One region of the Pseudomonas pergaminensis genome, then DNA from elsewhere that is predicted to be linked to it. Evidence: predicted binding sites of a transcription regulator. Region 1 holds the regulator's gene; each other region holds the start of a gene.
What was found. The regulator FliA, encoded in region 1, starts transcription of late flagellar genes. The targets are predictions, from matches to a motif close to CTAAAGTTTNNNNNNNNNNNGCCGNTAA.
Positions count from the first base shown of each region.

Region 2: KUA23_RS30485 (methyl-accepting chemotaxis protein) is a predicted target of FliA. The motif match lies at 2,716-2,743, and genes of this name have one in related genera.
Region 3: KUA23_RS05955 (flagellar protein MotY) is a predicted target of FliA. The motif match lies at 2,350-2,377, and genes of this name have one in related genera.
Region 4: motA (flagellar motor stator protein MotA) is a predicted target of FliA. The motif match lies at 2,920-2,947, and genes of this name have one in related genera.

Region 1 covers NZ_CP078013.2:4,780,594-4,784,715, reverse strand. The annotation lists gene flhF (flagellar biosynthesis GTPase FlhF) at 1-1,034, shown strand, start outside; gene fleN (flagellar synthesis regulator FleN) at 1,140-1,973, shown strand; gene fliA (RNA polymerase sigma factor FliA) at 1,970-2,710, shown strand; gene KUA23_RS21580 (chemotaxis response regulator CheY) at 2,879-3,253, shown strand; gene KUA23_RS21575 (protein phosphatase CheZ) at 3,272-4,060, shown strand; gene KUA23_RS21570 (chemotaxis protein CheA) at 4,072-4,122, shown strand, end outside.
Region 2 covers NZ_CP078013.2:2,274,102-2,278,223, reverse strand. The annotation lists gene KUA23_RS30285 (methyl-accepting chemotaxis protein) at 1-65, opposite strand, end outside; partial or broken gene KUA23_RS30280 (cache domain-containing protein) at 168-989, opposite strand; gene KUA23_RS10475 (Na+/H+ antiporter family protein) at 1,127-2,446, opposite strand; gene KUA23_RS30485 (methyl-accepting chemotaxis protein) at 2,780-4,122, shown strand, end outside.
Region 3 covers NZ_CP078013.2:1,330,173-1,334,294, reverse strand. The annotation lists gene KUA23_RS05960 (argininosuccinate synthase) at 31-1,248, opposite strand; gene KUA23_RS05955 (flagellar protein MotY) at 1,378-2,286, opposite strand; gene pyrC (dihydroorotase) at 2,443-3,489, shown strand; gene rnt (ribonuclease T) at 3,486-4,122, shown strand, end outside.
Region 4 covers NZ_CP078013.2:585,182-589,303, forward strand. The annotation lists gene asd (archaetidylserine decarboxylase) at 1-424, opposite strand, end outside; gene rhdA (thiosulfate sulfurtransferase) at 440-1,255, opposite strand; gene KUA23_RS02600 (HDOD domain-containing protein) at 1,313-2,848, opposite strand; gene motA (flagellar motor stator protein MotA) at 3,015-3,866, shown strand; gene motB (flagellar motor protein MotB) at 3,870-4,122, shown strand, end outside.

The DNA of each region.
Region 1 (4,122 bases):
GCTTGCCGCTGACCGCTGCCGAGCCGCTGGTCGAGCCCACCTTCAAAGAACCGCCGCGTCCTGCTGCGCCTGCTCCGGCGCCTGCGGTTGACCAGCGCGTGTTTGATTCGATGCGCTTTGAACTCAACGGCCTGCGCGAACTGCTTGAAGTGCAGCTTGGCTCGCTGGCCTGGACCCAACTGCAAGGCAGCAAGCCGCAGCAGGCCAACCTGTGGCGTCGTTTGCAACGTATCGGCCTGTCTGGCCCGTTGTCTCGCGACCTGCTGGCCCTGACCACTGAAATCGAAGAGCCTCGCCAAGCCTGGCGCATGTTGCTGGCCCACTTGGCGCGGATGATCGTCACCCCGGAAATCGAACCCTTGGAAGAGGGTGGTGTGATCGCCATGGTCGGCCCTGCCGGCATGGGCAAGACCACCACCCTGGCCAAGTTGGCGGCTCGTTACGTGCTCAAGTACGGCGCTCAGAATATCGCGCTGGTGAGCATGGACAGCTACCGTATTGGTGCCCAGGAGCAGCTCAAGACCCTGGGCCGGATCCTCAATGTGTCGGTGACCCATGTCGACCCGGGCCAGTCCCTGGCCAACGCCCTGGACCCCTTGCTGCGCAAGCGCGTGGTGCTGATCGACACTGCCGGCCTGCAAGCCAGCGACCCGGCATTGCGCATGCAGTTGGAAAGCCTGGCGGGGCGTGGCATCAAGTCGAAAAATTACCTGGTGCTTGCAACCACCAGCCAGAAACAGGTTCTTACCGCTGCGTATCATAGTTACAAGCGTTGTGGCCTGGCCGGTTGCATCCTCACCAAGCTCGATGAAACCGCGAGCCTGGGCGAGGTGCTGAGCCTGGCCATCAGTCATGAATTGCCGGTCGCCTACCTGACCGACGGGCCGCGGATCCCGGATGATTTGCATCTGCCGCGCCGTCATCAGTTGGTCAGCCGTGCAGTCAGCGTGCAAATGCAAGAAGAGCCTAGCGAGGAAGCGATGGCCGATATGTTCGCCGACCTTTACCACAACCCGGCAAAGCGGGTGGGTTGAGTCAGGATGAACACCGTGAAATGTATCTACATCGATGGTCTGCAAGCGATTCACGCGGCCAAGCCATGTAGCCTGCGTCTAAGCAAGACAAGGTAAAGAAATAAAATGGGCAGCATGCATCCCGTACAGGTGATCGCGGTGACCGGCGGCAAAGGTGGCGTCGGGAAAACTAACGTGTCAGTGAATTTGTCCCTGGCCCTGGCAGAGCTTGGCCGTCGCGTCATGCTGCTGGATGCTGACCTGGGCTTGGCGAACGTGGACGTTCTGCTGGGGCTGACACCCAAACACACCCTTGCCGATGTGATCGAGGGCCGCTGCGAGCTGCGCGATGTGCTGCTGCAGGGCCCCGGTGGCATCCGCATCGTGCCGGCTGCCTCGGGCACCCAGAGCATGGTGCACCTGAGCCCGGCGCAGCATGCCGGCCTCATCCAGGCTTTCAGTGATATCGGCGACAACCTCGACGTGCTGGTGATCGACACCGCCGCTGGGATCGGCGAGTCCGTGGTCAGCTTCGTGCGTGCTGCACAGGAAGTGTTGCTGGTGGTCTGCGACGAACCCACCTCGATCACCGACGCCTATGCCCTGATCAAACTGCTTAACCGTGACTACGGCATGAACCGCTTCCGCGTCCTGGCCAACATGGCCCAGAGCCCGCAGGAAGGGCGCAATCTGTTCGCCAAGTTGACCAAGGTCACGGATCGCTTCCTCGATGTCGCCTTACAATACGTCGGCGCAGTTCCCTACGACGAGTGTGTGCGCAAGGCTGTGCAAAAGCAGCGTGCAGTCTACGAAGCGTTCCCTCGTTCCAAATGCGCATTGGCGTTCAAGGCTATTGCCCAGAAGGTCGATACCTGGCCGTTGCCCGCCAACCCTCGGGGGCATCTGGAGTTTTTCGTCGAGCGATTGGTGCATCAGACGAGCGCAGGACCCGTGCTATGACAGCGACCGGCTACAACGCGTACAAGAAGTCTGCCCGTGACAGCCAGGGCGAATTGATCGAGCGCTACGCGCCCCTGGTCAAGCGTATCGCCTATCACTTGCTGGCACGCCTGCCCGCCAGCGTCCAGGTCGAAGACCTGATCCAGGCGGGCATGATCGGCCTGCTCGAAGTGTCGACCAAATACGACGCGAGCAAGGGGGCGAGTTTCGAGACGTACGCGGGTATCCGCATACGTGGCGCGATGCTCGATGAAGTGCGCAAAGGTGACTGGGCGCCGCGTTCGGTGCATCGCAATACGCGCATGGTCAGTGACGCAATTCGCGCAATTGAAGCAAAAACCGGTCGCGACGCTAAAGATCACGAAGTTGCGGCCGAACTCCAATTGAGTCTCGACGATTACTACGGGATTTTGAACGATACCTTGGGCAGCCGCCTGTTCAGTTTCGACGACCTCTTGCAGGACGGCGAACACGAAGGGCTGCACGAGGACGGCGCGAGCGCTCATATGGAGCCATCGCGTGACCTGGAAGATGAGCGTTTCCAGGGGGCGTTGGCGGACGCGATTGCCAATTTGCCGGAGCGTGAGCGACTGGTGTTGGCGCTGTACTACGACGAAGAGCTGAACCTCAAGGAAATCGGTGAGGTCCTGGGGGTCAGCGAATCGCGGGTCAGCCAGTTGCACAGCCAGTGCGCAGCCCGCTTGCGGGGGCGTTTGGGAGAGTGGCGAGCGCGCTGACAGGCAGTGTGGGGACACTGTAGACGATACCGCGAGGGCAAGCAGCCTTCGCGGGTTCGACCCGTGGTGCCCCCGGCAGTCCTTTTTGTGTAATGCCTGTTGATTGAAATGGCGCGTCCAGGTGCTGGGCGCGTTTAAGACTGCTTGGAGGTCGAATTGGACAAGAACATGAAAATCCTCATCGTTGATGACTTCTCAACGATGCGGCGGATCATAAAAAACCTGTTGCGTGACCTTGGGTTCACTAACACGGTCGAGGCGGATGACGGCATTACGGCGATTCCGATCCTCAACAGCGGGAGCATCGACTTTCTGGTAACGGACTGGAACATGCCGGGCATGACCGGCATCGACTTGCTGCGCCACGTGCGCGCTGACGAAAAGCTGCGCAGCCTGCCTGTGCTGATGGTGACCGCCGAAGCCAAGCGTGAGCAGATCATCGAAGCCGCCCAAGCCGGGGTTAACGGTTACGTGGTCAAGCCATTCACTGCCTTGGCCTTGAAAGAGAAGATCGAAAAAATCTTCGAACGCATCCACGGCTAATGCCATCGCGGGGGAGCTATGGAGCATAAAGAAACGTCACAGGGAGACTTCGAGTCGACCCTGAAAAAGCATGCTCATCAGTTGGTCGACAGCCTTGAGAAAGGCCAGTTCGGCGACGCGGTGCAGTTAATCCATGAGCTCAACCAGACCCGTGACCGCGGCCTGTACCAGGAAGTGGGCAAGCTCACACGCGAGCTGCACAGTGCGATCGTCAATTTCCAGATTGACCCGCATATGCCCCAGGCCGAAGAAATTTCGCAAATCACTGATGCCACCGAACGCCTGTCCTACGTGGTCAGGCTGACTGAGGCGGCGGCCAACCGCACCATGGACCTGGTGGAAAACGCCACGCCTCTGGTCAACGGCATGGCCAATGAAGCCCAGGCCCTCAGCGTTGACTGGGGCCGCTTCATGCGCCGGGAAGTGGGGGCTGAAGAGTTTCGTGAATTGGCGCGTCGGGTCGATGGGTTCTTGTCACGCAGCGAGCAGGAAAACCGCACGGTTTCCAGCAACCTCAACGACATTCTGCTCGCCCAGGATTACCAGGACCTCACCGGCCAGGTGATCAAGCGTGTGACCCAGTTGGTCACCGAAGTGGAAAGCAACTTGCTCAAATTGGTGCTTATGGCAGGCCAGGTTGACCGCTTTGCCGGCATTGAACATGACCGCGAAGCGATCCTCTCGGAAAAAGATCCACAAAAACATCTCGCCAAGGGTGAAGGTCCGCAGATTCATGCCGATAAACGTGAAGACGTTGTGTCAGGTCAGGATGACGTAGATGACCTGTTATCCAGTTTAGGCTTCTAAGGAGCACCCACATGAGCTTCGGCGCCGATGAAGAAATCCTTCAGGATTTCCTTGTAGAGGCC
Region 2 (4,122 bases), 2.5 Mb from region 1:
GCGGCGGAGGACATCTGGTTGATCGCGGTGGCGACCTGGTCGGTTTCGTGGCGCTGACGCTCCATGGCCTGCTCGGAGCGCTGGGCCTGGTCGGAGACCTGGCTGACCAGGCCGGTGAGTTGGGTGGTCATTTCGGTGATCTGGCGCACCAGCCCGTGGATCTTGTCGACAAAACGGTTGAACGCGCCGGCAAGGTCGCCGAGTTCGTCCTGGCTGGTGATGGCCAGGCGGCGGGTCAAGTCGCCTTCGCCGGCGGCGATGTCGTCGAGGTTGGCTTTCATCAGGTGCAACGGACGCAAAATGGTATTGGCCAGCAGTATGCCGACGGCGGCGATCACCAACAGCACCACCACGGCCACCCCGAGGATGCTCAGCAGCACGCCTTCCATACGTTTTTGCACCTTGGCTTCGACCACCGCCACCTGGGCTTCGATGCCATCCAGGTTCACCGAGGTACCGATGACCATGTCCCACTTCGGCAGGTATTCGGTGTAGCCCATCTTGGGCACCAATTCGGTCTGGCCCGGCTGGGTCGAGCTGTATTGCAGGTAGTGGGTGCCGTCCTTGCCGACCTTGACCAGGTCACGGTTGACGTACACGCCGTTGGGGTCGCGGTTGTCCTTGAAGCTCTTGCCGACGCCATCGGGGCTGTTGCCCTTGAACAGGCGGATGGTCTCGGAGTCGTAGCCGAAGAAGTAGCCGTCCTTGCCGTAGCTGGTGTTGGACAGCAGTTTGACCACCTGGGCGCGCGCGGCGGTGTCACCGGGTGCGGCCGCGTCGTAGAGCGGCTTGATAGTGGTCATGGCCACTTCGACGTAGCTTTGCAAGGTGGCCTTGGCGTCATTGAGCAGGCGCTGGCGGGTTTCTTCCACCTCATTGCGGGCCTGGCCCTGCAGGATCCACACGGTGGTCAGGCTGATGACCACGGCAAACAGCAGCACCGGCACTACGGCGAGGGACAGGACTTTGGCCTTGAGGCTCAGACGCATGGCTTTTCTCTCTCTTATTAGTGGCGACCTGAGAGTTTATCGGCCAGTTGCCAAATACCTGTAGGAGCCGGCTTGCCGGCGTCAGCGGTCTCACGGGCGCCATCGCCGGCAAGCCGGCTCCTACAGTGCGCGGGGTGTCAGAGGGTCATGGCGGCCAGCCAGCCGAATGCCAGCAGCGGGAGGTTGTAATGCAGGAACGTCGGTACCACGGTGTCCCAGATATGGTGGTGCTGGCCGTCGATATTCAGGCCGGAGGTTGGACCAAGGGTCGAGTCCGAGGCGGGCGAGCCGGCGTCGCCCAAGGCACCGGCCGTGCCGACGATGCACACAATGGCCAGCGGGCTGAAGCCCAGTTGCACACACAGCGGCACAAAGATCGCGGCCAGGATCGGCACCGTGGAAAACGATGAGCCGATGCCCATGGTCACCAGCAGCCCCACCAACAGCATCAGCAGCGCCCCTACCCCACGGCTATGGCCGATAAAGGCCGCCGAGGTTTCCACCAGCGAGCGCACATCGCCGGTGGCCTTGAGCACTTCGGCAAACCCTGACGAGGCGATCATGATGAAGCCGATCATCGCCATCATCTTCATGCCTTCTGTGAACAGGTCGTCGGTGTCGCGCCAGCGCACGATGCCCGACACCGAGAAGATCAGGAACCCGGCCAGGGCGCCGATGATCATCGAGTCCAACCACAACTGAATGATGAACGCGGAGGCAATCGCCAGGCCGGCCACCAGCAGGGTCAGCGGGTTGTACTGCACGGCCACCTGTTCGACCCGCTCGATTTTCTCCAAGTCGTACACGCGTTTCTTGCGGTAGCTGATAAAGACCGCCACCAGCAGGCCGACCACCATGCCCAGCGCCGGCAGGCTCATGGCGTGGGTGACGTTGACCTGGCTGATGTCCACGCCGCTCTTGGCCACGTTGGCCAACAGGATCTGGTTGAGGAAGATATTGCCGAAGCCCACCGGCAGGAACATGTACGGCGTGATCAGGCCGAAGGTCATCACGCAGGCGATCAGGCGGCGGTCCAGTTGCAGCTTGGTCAGCACGTACAGCAGCGGCGGCACCAGCAACGGAATGAACGCGATATGGATCGGCAGGATGTTCTGCGAAGCAATCGCGACCACCCACAGCAGGCCGATCAGCAGCCATTTGACGTGGCTGCCGCCAGTGGCTTCCTGGCGGTCCACCAGCAGCAGGGCCTTATCGGCCAGCGCGTGGGCCAGGCCGGACTTGGCAATCGCCACGGCGAACGCGCCGAGCAAGGCGTAGGACAACGCCACCGTCGCCCCCCCGCCCAAGCCGCCGTTGAAGGCTTTGAGCGTGGCCTCGATACCCAGGCCACCGCTAAGGCCGCCCACCAGGGCGCCGACGATGATGGCGATGACCACATGCACGCGGGACAGGCTCAGCACCAGCATGGTGCCGACCGCGGCAATGACTGCGTTAATCATGGTTACCTCAAGCAGAAACATAAAAAACAGGCATGCCCGCGCCCAGGCGGCCATCGGGTGGCAACCAGCGTGCAGGCTTGAAGGAGGTCTTATTAGAGGGCGGGCACTTTGCCGGACGCAGGTTCACATGTCAAAAAACGAACCTTGTAGTGAGCGCGCTTGCTCGCGCTGGGCTGCGCAGCGGCGCCAAAATCAAGGGGAGCGCTGCGCACTCCAGCGCGAGTCAGCTCGCTCACCACAAAAGCAGGTTTAAATTGATCGTTTGAATAAAGAAAACCCCAAAACCGCCGATAACAGAGCCTCTATGTGTTTTCAGGTAAGGATGTACCGATGTCGCTTAGGCAGCTCTCCATTCAATGGAAAATCACCCTGCTCGCCGGCCTGTGCCTGCTGGGAATCGTGACCCTGCTGGTGGGTCTGTCGTTGTATCGCATGGAGCAGAGTTCACAGCAGGTCAAGGCCTCCAGCATGCAGATGCTGGATGAAGCCGCCCAGGCGCGGATCGAGGCCCAGGGTGAAGTGCAGGCGCTGGGCATCCGCCGCCAGTTCATGGACGCCTATCAGTACGGCCATGGCTTTTCGCGCCAGGTGCTGTTCTTGCGCGAGCAGGCCGAGAAGCGCTTTCTCGACGCCTTCGACACCCGCGAAGACCTGACCCGACAGGTCAAGGCCGCGTTACAGGCCAACCCGGATTTGCTCGGCCTGTCCCTGGTGTTCGAAGCCAATGCCCTGGATGGCAAGGACGAGTTGTTCGCGGGCCAGGCGGAGCTGGGCAGTAACGACAAAGGTCGCTTCGCCCTGTACTGGTCGCAACCGACGCCGGGCACGCTGACCTCGATGGCGCTGCCCGAAAGCGACATGTCCGACACCAGCCTCAGCCCCAGTGGCGAAAAGGCCAACGCCTGGTTCACCTGCCCGCGCAGCACCTTCAAGCCGTGCGTGATCGAGCCCTACTTTTACACGATCAACGGGCAAAACGTGCTGATGACCAGCATCGTCTTCCCGCTGATGGTAAACGGCAAAGTCATTGCCTCGCTGTCGGTGGACATCAACCTCAACAGCCTGCAGGCGGTGAGCCAACAGGCCAGCCACAAACTGTATGACGGCCAAACCCAGGTCAGCATCCTCAGCCCCACGGGCCTTCTCGCCGGCTACAGCGCGGACGCCAGCAAGCTGAGCCAGCGCCTGGATCAGGTCGACACCGCCAACGGCGCGCAGTTGATCAGCGCCCTGGCCGGCAGTACACAGATCCGCAGCCTGCGCACCGACCATCAGCTCAAGGTACTGGCGCCGTTCGCGCCAATCCCGGAGGGCAAGCCCTGGGGCGTGTTGCTGGATGTACCAGAGAGCGTCCTGGTCGCACCCGCCGAAGCACTGAAAACCCAACTGGATGCCGACAATGCCAAGGGCACCCTGCTGGAACTGAGCCTGGGCCTGATTGCCGCCGTGGTCGGCCTGATCCTGGTGTGGCTGATGGCGCGCAGCGTGACGCGGCCGATCCTCGGCGTGGCGGACATGCTCGAAGACATCGCCAGCGGTGAAGGCGACCTGACCCGCCGCCTGGCCTACGACAAAAAAGACGAGCTGGGCCAGTTGGCCGGCTGGTTCAACCGCTTCCTCGACAAGCTGCAACCGATCATCGCCGAGGTTAAACGCTCGGTGCAGGACGCCCG
Region 3 (4,122 bases), 3.2 Mb from region 1:
AAGGGGCCATTCTTTATAGTGCGCCGAGACTTAGAACAACGAGCGACCTTTGTTGGCCGCAATGCGCATGCGCAGTGCATTCAACTTGATAAAGCCCGCTGCGTCCGCCTGGTTGTAGGCGCCGCCGTCTTCTTCGAAGGTGGCGATGTTGGCGTCGAACAGCGATTCATCGGACTTGCGACCGGTAACGATCACGTTGCCCTTGTACAGCTTCAGGCGCACAACGCCGTTCACGTGAACCTGGGATGCGTCGATCATCTGTTGCAGCATCAGACGCTCAGGGCTCCACCAGTAGCCGGTGTAGATCAGGCTGGCGTACTTGGGCATCAGCTCGTCTTTGAGGTGAGCCACTTCGCGGTCCAGGGTGATGGACTCAATGGCGCGGTGGGCGCGCAGCATGATGGTGCCGCCTGGGGTTTCGTAGCAGCCACGGGACTTCATGCCCACGTAACGGTTCTCGACGATGTCGAGACGGCCGATACCGTGTTCGCCACCGATACGGTTCAGGGTCGCCAGCACGGTGGCCGGGGTCATTTCGACGCCGTCCAATGCGACGATGTCGCCGTTGCGGTAGGTCAGTTCCAGGTATTGCGGCTTGTCGGGAGCGTTCTCCGGGGAGACGGTCCACTTCCACATGTCTTCTTCGTGCTCGGTCCAGGTGTCTTCCAGCACGCCGCCTTCATAGGAGATGTGCAGCAGGTTGGCATCCATCGAGTACGGGGACTTCTTCTTGCCGTGACGCTCGATCGGGATCGCGTGCTTTTCAGCGTAATCCATCAGCTTTTCACGGGACAGCAGGTCCCATTCGCGCCACGGGGCAATCACTTTCACGCCTGGCTTGAGTGCATAGGCACCCAGTTCGAAACGCACCTGGTCGTTGCCCTTGCCGGTCGCGCCATGGGAAATGGCGTCGGCGCCGGTTTCGTTGGCGATTTCGATCAGGCGCTTGGCGATCAGCGGACGTGCGATGGAGGTACCCAGCAGGTACTCGCCTTCGTAGACGGTGTTGGCGCGAAACATCGGGAAAACGAAATCGCGGACGAACTCTTCGCGCAGGTCGTCAATGTAGATCTCTTTCACGCCCATGGCTTGCGCCTTGGCACGTGCAGGTTCGACCTCTTCGCCCTGACCCAGGTCAGCGGTGAAGGTCACCACTTCACAGTTATAAGTATCCTGCAGCCACTTGAGGATCACCGAAGTGTCCAGGCCGCCGGAATACGCGAGAACGACCTTGTTTACGTCGGCCATGCCATCACTCCACGGGGTTGTACGGAAAGGCGTCGATTCTACCGACCAAAACCGCGAATTTACAGGGGCGCGACAGCAAATGAAGATAAAGCGACAGATTATGTCGAGCGGGCGACCGATGGTCGCCCCTTATGAGGTGTGCGCAGGGTTGCTCGGGCCGGTGGCCGTGGGGGCCGGTTTCTCGGGGGGAGCCACGCGCTCAAGCTGAATATTCACGCGACGATTGCGTGCCCGGTTGGCCGCATTGGTGTTCGGCGCCAGTGGGTAGCTTTCGCCATGGAAACGCAGGGTGATCTGCGATTCCTGGATACCGTTGGCCTTGAAGTAGTCCATGACTGCCAGGCCACGGCGGCGCGAGATGTCGCGGTTGGTCAAGCGGTTGCCGCTGTTGTCCGAATGGCCGTTCAACTCGATGTGGTTGACGGTGGGATCGGCTTTCATGAACGCGAGGATCACGTCGAGCTTCTTCTTGGCCGCCGCGTCCAGCTCGATACCACCGCCGGGGAACCCGACCTCGGTCTGCTTGACCTGGTCGTAATTCATCGGCAACAGCTTGGTGGTGCACAGCTGATAGTCGTTAAAGGCCTTGTTGAATTTCACCGGCAACAGGCGAATTTCCGAGTAGCCGCCCTCACGCCCGTAGTGGCGAACAGTCGGGCTGCGCCCTTCCAGAAGCCCCGTGAACAGGCGCCCGGCCTGGGCCTGGGAGCTGTTGAACAAGACGTCGCCGCTGCCGGCACGCACGGCGCCAAGGTTGATATCACCGCGCCCCGGCTGCCAAGGCGCAGCGGCGGCCAGCAAGGTCGCCGAGCCTGCGCCCAGCGAGCCATTATAGGCTTTCAGACGAAACGTCGCCTGCTCGCCGGCCCGGCGCACGAACTCACCCGAGCCGAAGTCGGTGATCGGCTGTGTCAGGCGGCACTCGAACTGGTCGCCTTCTACCTTCCACTCAATATTCTCCAGACGTGTCTGGAACGTGAGGGCCATCGCAGGCAGGCTGGCGAACACACTGAGCAGGGCTAGATAATGCTGGCGCACGGGAGGCTCCACTGGTTTCTACAACACTTCAAAGCGTCATACATCGATAAGGCATACAAAAGGCTATCGGTTGCATCCTGCAAAACTTGATAGCGGGTGCCTGCAAGAGTCTTTTCCGGTAGCATTCCCACCAGATTGACCCGCCTGGAATCCCCAATGTCCGACCGCCTGACCCTGCTGCGTCCCGACGACTGGCATATTCATCTTCGCGATGGTGCTGCGTTACCCCACACCGTGGCCGATGTAGCGCGCACGTTTGGCCGCGCCATCATCATGCCTAACCTGGTACCTCCGGTGCGTAACGCCGAGCAAGCCGATGCCTACCGCCAGCGTATCCTCGCTGCTCGGCCGGCCGGCAGCCGCTTCGAACCGCTGATGGTGCTCTACCTCACCGACCGCACCCAGCCCGAAGAAATTCGCGAGGCCAAGGCCAGCGGCTTCGTGCACGCCGCCAAGCTGTACCCGGCCGGCGCGACCACCAACTCCGATTCCGGCGTGACCAGTATCGACAAGATCCTGCCGGCCATCGAAGCCATGGCGGAAGTCGGCATGCCGCTGCTGATCCACGGTGAAGTTACCCGTGGCGACGTGGACGTGTTTGATCGCGAGAAGATCTTCATCGACGAGCATATGCGCCGTGTGGTCGAGCTGTTCCCGACCCTCAAGGTGGTGTTCGAGCACATCACCACCGCCGATGCCGTGCAGTTCGTCACCGAGGCCTCGGCCAACGTCGGCGCGACCATCACCGCGCATCACCTGTTGTACAACCGCAACCACATGCTGGTGGGCGGGATCCGGCCGCACTTCTATTGCTTGCCGATCCTCAAGCGCAACACCCACCAGGTGGCCTTGCTGGATGCGGCGACCAGCGGCAATCCGAAGTTTTTCCTCGGCACCGACTCCGCGCCTCACGCCCAACACGCGAAAGAAGCCGCGTGCGGCTGTGCCGGCTGCTATACCGCATATGCCGCGATCGAGCTGTACGCCGAAGCGTTCGAACAGCGCAATGCGCTGGACAAGCTCGAAGGGTTCGCCAGCCTCAATGGTCCGCGTTTCTACGGCCTGCCAGCGAATACCGACCGCATCACCCTGGTCCGTGAAGACTGGACCGCCCCTGCCAGCCTGCCGTTTGGCGAGCTGACTGTTATCCCGCTGCGCGCCGGTGAAACACTGCGCTGGCGCCTGCTGGAGGAAAGCAAGTGAGTGAAGACCATTACGATGACGAACACGAGCACAGTGGTGGCGGCTCCCGTCACCCGATGGCCGAGCGGTTCCGCGGCTATCTGCCGGTTGTCATCGACGTAGAAACCGGTGGTTTCAATTGCGCCACCGACGCGCTGCTGGAAATCGCCGCGACCACTATCGGCATGGATGAACAGGGCTTTGTGTTCCCGGAACACACCCACTTCTTCCGCGTCGAGCCGTTTGAAGGCGCGAATATCGAAGCGGCTGCCCTGGAGTTCACTGGGATCAAGCTTGATCACCCCCTGCGCATGGCGGTGAGTGAAGAAGCGGCGCTGACCGATATCTTCCGTGGCGTGCGCAAGGCGCTGAAGGCCAATGGCTGCAAGCGCGCGATCCTGGTCGGCCACAACAGCAGTTTCGACCTGGGCTTCCTGAACGCCGCCGTGGCGCGGTTGGACATGAAGCGCAATCCGTTTCACCCGTTCTCCAGCTTCGACACCGCAACCCTCGCTGGTCTGGCTTATGGCCAGACCGTGCTGGCGAAGGCCTGCCAGGCCGCCGGTATCGACTTTGACGGTCGTGAGGCTCACTCGGCCCGCTACGACACCGAGAAGACTGCCGAGCTGTTCTGCGGCATCGTCAACCGCTGGA
Region 4 (4,122 bases), 2.4 Mb from region 1:
CCTTCGGCGACAGATAGACCGTCGCGAAGTCACCGCCCATGAACGGCGCCGACAAGGCCGCGTCCCCACCCAGCAGTTCCAGCACGCTGAAGCTGTGACCCTTGGCCTGGAACACACGGCCATGTTCGATCGGGCCAAGCTGGCTGACCGCGCCGTCGGCAGGGCTCAACACCGCTCCAGGGGTCTGATCCAATGGGCGGGCGCCGTCTTTCAATGCACGGGTGAAGAAGGCATTGAAGTGCTCGTAAGCGGTCAGGTCCTCAACCAGGGCTTGGGACATGTCCACTTGATAGCGCTTGGCGAACCAGCTGGTGAAGGCGTTCTTGAACCAGCGCACACGGCACTCGGCAACGCAGCCGGCCAGGCGCGACAGCAAGTGGTGCGGTAGCAAGTATTGGCTGAGGATAAACAACTGCTTTTTCATAACTGTCCTTAAACCTTAAATCTCGACGGGGGTGTCGGGGTGATTGCCCCATTCGCCCCAGGAACCGGCATAACCTTTGACCCGCGGATAACCGAGCGCCTTGGCCACAAGGTAGGTGAAGCCAGAGCGGTGGTGAGTCTGGCAGTGGGTGATGATTTCTTTGTCTTTGGTCAGCCCGAGGTCTTCGAGGATCTGCGGCATGTCGCGACGGATGCGCAGGTTGCGCGCCTTGTCCATGCCGGCCGTCCATTCGAAGTTCACTGCGCCGGGGATGTGCCCGCCTTTGGCTGCGAGCACTTTTTCGCCGGAGTACTCCAGCGGGCCGCGCGCGTCCCAGATGCCCAGGTCGGCGGCGCCCAGGCGGCTTTGCAGGTATTCGCGGGTGGCGGTAGGGCCGTCGTGCAGCGTGAGGCTGACCGGGCCGCCGACAGGGACGGGCACCTCGGTGGAGACCGGGTGTTGGTCCGCCAGCCACGCAAGCAAGCCGCCGTCGAGGTAGTGGTATTTCGGGTGGCCGATCACGTCGAGCATCCAGATGAACCGCCCGGCCCAGCCGCCGCCTTCGTCGTCGTAGACCACGTAGGTGGCGTCAGGGGTGTGGCCCAATTCGCCGAACAGTTTTTCCAGCTCGGCCTTGCTGGGCAGCAAGCCGGGAGCCGGTGGCTGGCCCAGTTGGGTGCGCTTGGGGTCAACGAAATGCGCGCCGGGGATATGCCCTTCGGCGTAGCGGGCGGCACTGGTGAGGTCCACCAGAATCAGGTGTTCGGCATCGAGGCGACCAAGCAGGTCGCTGGGTTCGATCACCAGCGGCAAGCCAGAGAAGTCAGGCATGTGAGGTCTCCTGGGCACAAATGTTGGCGATAAAGGAGGGCGATTGTAGCGCAAGCATCAAGCGCTGCGGTTGGTAAAGCTGTGCAGGGCTTTCTCGATGCATTGGGCGGTTTTGCCGAAAGCCTGCACGGTGGTTTCCGAGAATGGCCCGCCGCCTTGGTCGGCCACCATCAGCATGACCACCTTGCCGTTGCAACTCAGGGAGCGAAGCAGCAGGTGCTCGCCGGTGAACAGGCGGCGCAGGATCGGCGGCAGCAACGCCGCGAACTGGGCGTGGTTTTCAGGATTGAGGCGCACCTGGGCCGACTTCTCCAGCAAGCGTTGCAGCAAGGTGCTGTTGACCACGTCCAGGCTCAGGTTCGCGGCGTCCTTCGGCAGGCCGTCGGCCTGGTGAACACGCAAGGTGCTCAGGGCGCGATCAGCCATCAACAGCATGACCCGCTGCATGCCACTGGCGACCAAGGCTTCCTTGGCGCAGGTGGTCAAGTGCATGGCGTTGGCAAAGCGGCTCGGCTCCACCAGCAACTCGGTGCAACGCTTGCGCCACACGGCCAGGGCCTCGGCGGTGGGTGGCGGCGCTGGCAACAGGCCGCGGTGAATCTTCTGTACATGCCACGGCCAGATCAGCGACAGCGCCGGGTGCCAGAGGTCAGTCATCAAGGCGGTGCGGGCGCTGGTGACAGCCTGTTGGTGGACCAGTTGCTGTACCTCGCCCAAAGGCTGTTGCAGGTACAGCGCCGTGAGCAATTGCCAGCGTTCGGTGTGCGGGCAGGTCCATGACTCCTGGGCCGACATCGCCAGGCCGTTGGCCAGCAGCACGGTGTTGGCGGGCTGGTTCAACCAGCGGCGCAGATTGGGTTCGGCATCGAGCAATTGCTGATGGCGCAGCGGGTCGTCTTCACGGGCGATGTGCAGGGCCTTGACCAGCAGGCGCTGTTCGCTCATCAGCAGCTTGTAGCCCTGGGAGACCCAGATCGGCAGGTGCCAGGCTTCGGTCAGGCCGACACACAGGTCCAGCAGGCGCACGCCGAACAGTTCCTGTTCGACCTGGCGGGCTGACTGGCCTTTGTGGATAACCCGCAGCTCCCATTCTTCCAGGAGCTTGGGGTAGGCGACTGCCATCGGCCACAGCGGCGACAGGAACAGCAGGCTGCCCCAGTGGATGTCCTGCCACAGCCGCGCCAGGCGGCTGCCGAACAAGCCGTTGGCTTGCTGCGAAGCGTGCTGGCTCACCAGCAACAATTGGCGCAGCGCCACAGGAATCTCGTGGGCCGGCACCGAGGGCAGGCGCGCCAGCAGTTCTTCGGCGCGCTTGAGGCCCAGGCGGTTGAGCGCCACTTCGAGGTTTTCCGCCGGTTCCGCCAGGCTGCCATGGGTGTGGCTGTTGGCCTCGCGCATCACGCTGAGCACCAGGGCCGGGCTGTTTTGCATCAGCTCGGCAATATCTCGCAACGAACTGCGGCTGTCGCGGATGCCTTTGCACACACGGTCGTGGCTGGCCTGGGGCACAGGCAGCAGCACATCGTCCAGGCGCTTGATCCAAGCGGCGAGAGAGTTGGGTTTTGCAGTTGGGACTGTCGTTTCATTAGCCATGATTGGGGCGCGATCATCACTTGCGGTCTACACGCCCGGAGCGGGCCGAACTGGCTTTTCGCCTTAACGGCCTATAGTCTGGCGCAGTTTTGCCGATAAGTAGAACAAGAGTTTTCTGCTACACCCAATATGTCCATGAACCCGACGGCGCAAGTACTCATCCCCTATGGCTAAAATTATCGGCATCATCGTCGTCATCGCAAGCGTGCTCGGTGGCTACGTCCTGTCCCACGGTAAAATTGCTGCGTTGATCCAGCCCTTCGAAGTGCTGATCATCGGTGGTGCGGCGTTCGGCGCATTCTTGCAGGCCAACCCCGGCTACATGACCATGCACGTGGTCAAGAAGTCCCTGGGCATGTTCGGTTCGCGCTTCACCCACACCTTCTATCTGGAGGTTCTGGGCCTGGTCTACGAGATCCTCAACAAAAGCCGCCGCGAAGGCATGATGGCCATCGAGGCTGACATCGAAGATGCCGCCGCCAGCCCGATTTTCGCCAAGTACCCGGCCGTGCTCAAAGATGAGCGCATGACCGCCTATATCTGCGACTACCTGCGCATCATGTCCTCCGGCAACATGGCCCCCCATGAGCTGGAAGGTCTGTTCGACATGGAGTTGTTCAGCCTTAAAGAAGAGCTGGAGCATCCGTCCCACGCCGTGACCGGTATCGCTGACGGTATGCCGGGTTTCGGTATCGTCGCGGCGGTACTGGGTATCGTGGTGACCATGGCTTCCCTGGGCGAGGGCGACCAAGCGGCCATCGGCATGCACGTGGGTGCGGCACTGGTCGGTACCTTCTTCGGTATTCTCGCGGCCTACGGTTTCTTCGGCCCGCTGGCCACCTCCCTGGCCCATGACGCCAAGGAAGAAATCAACCTGTACGAGTCGATCAAGGCCAGCCTGGTAGCCTCGGCTTCCGGCATGCCGCCGTCGCTGGCGGTGGAGTTCGGTCGCAAGGTGCTGTACCCGAAACATCGCCCAAGCTTCGCCGAGCTGGAACAAGCGGTTCGTGGTCGCTAAGCCATGGAAAACAACCAGCCGATAATCATCAAGCGCGTCAAGCGCTTCGCTGCGGGGCACCATGGGGGCGCCTGGAAAATCGCCTTCGCCGACTTTGCGACGGCGATGATGGCGTTCTTTCTGGTGCTGTGGCTGATGTCCACCGCCACGCCTGAACAGAAGATCGCCATTGCCGGCTACTTCAAAGACCCCATTGGTTTCTCGGAAAGTGGTACGCCCTTCGTGATCGACTTGGGCGGCTCGCCGCAACTGGCGC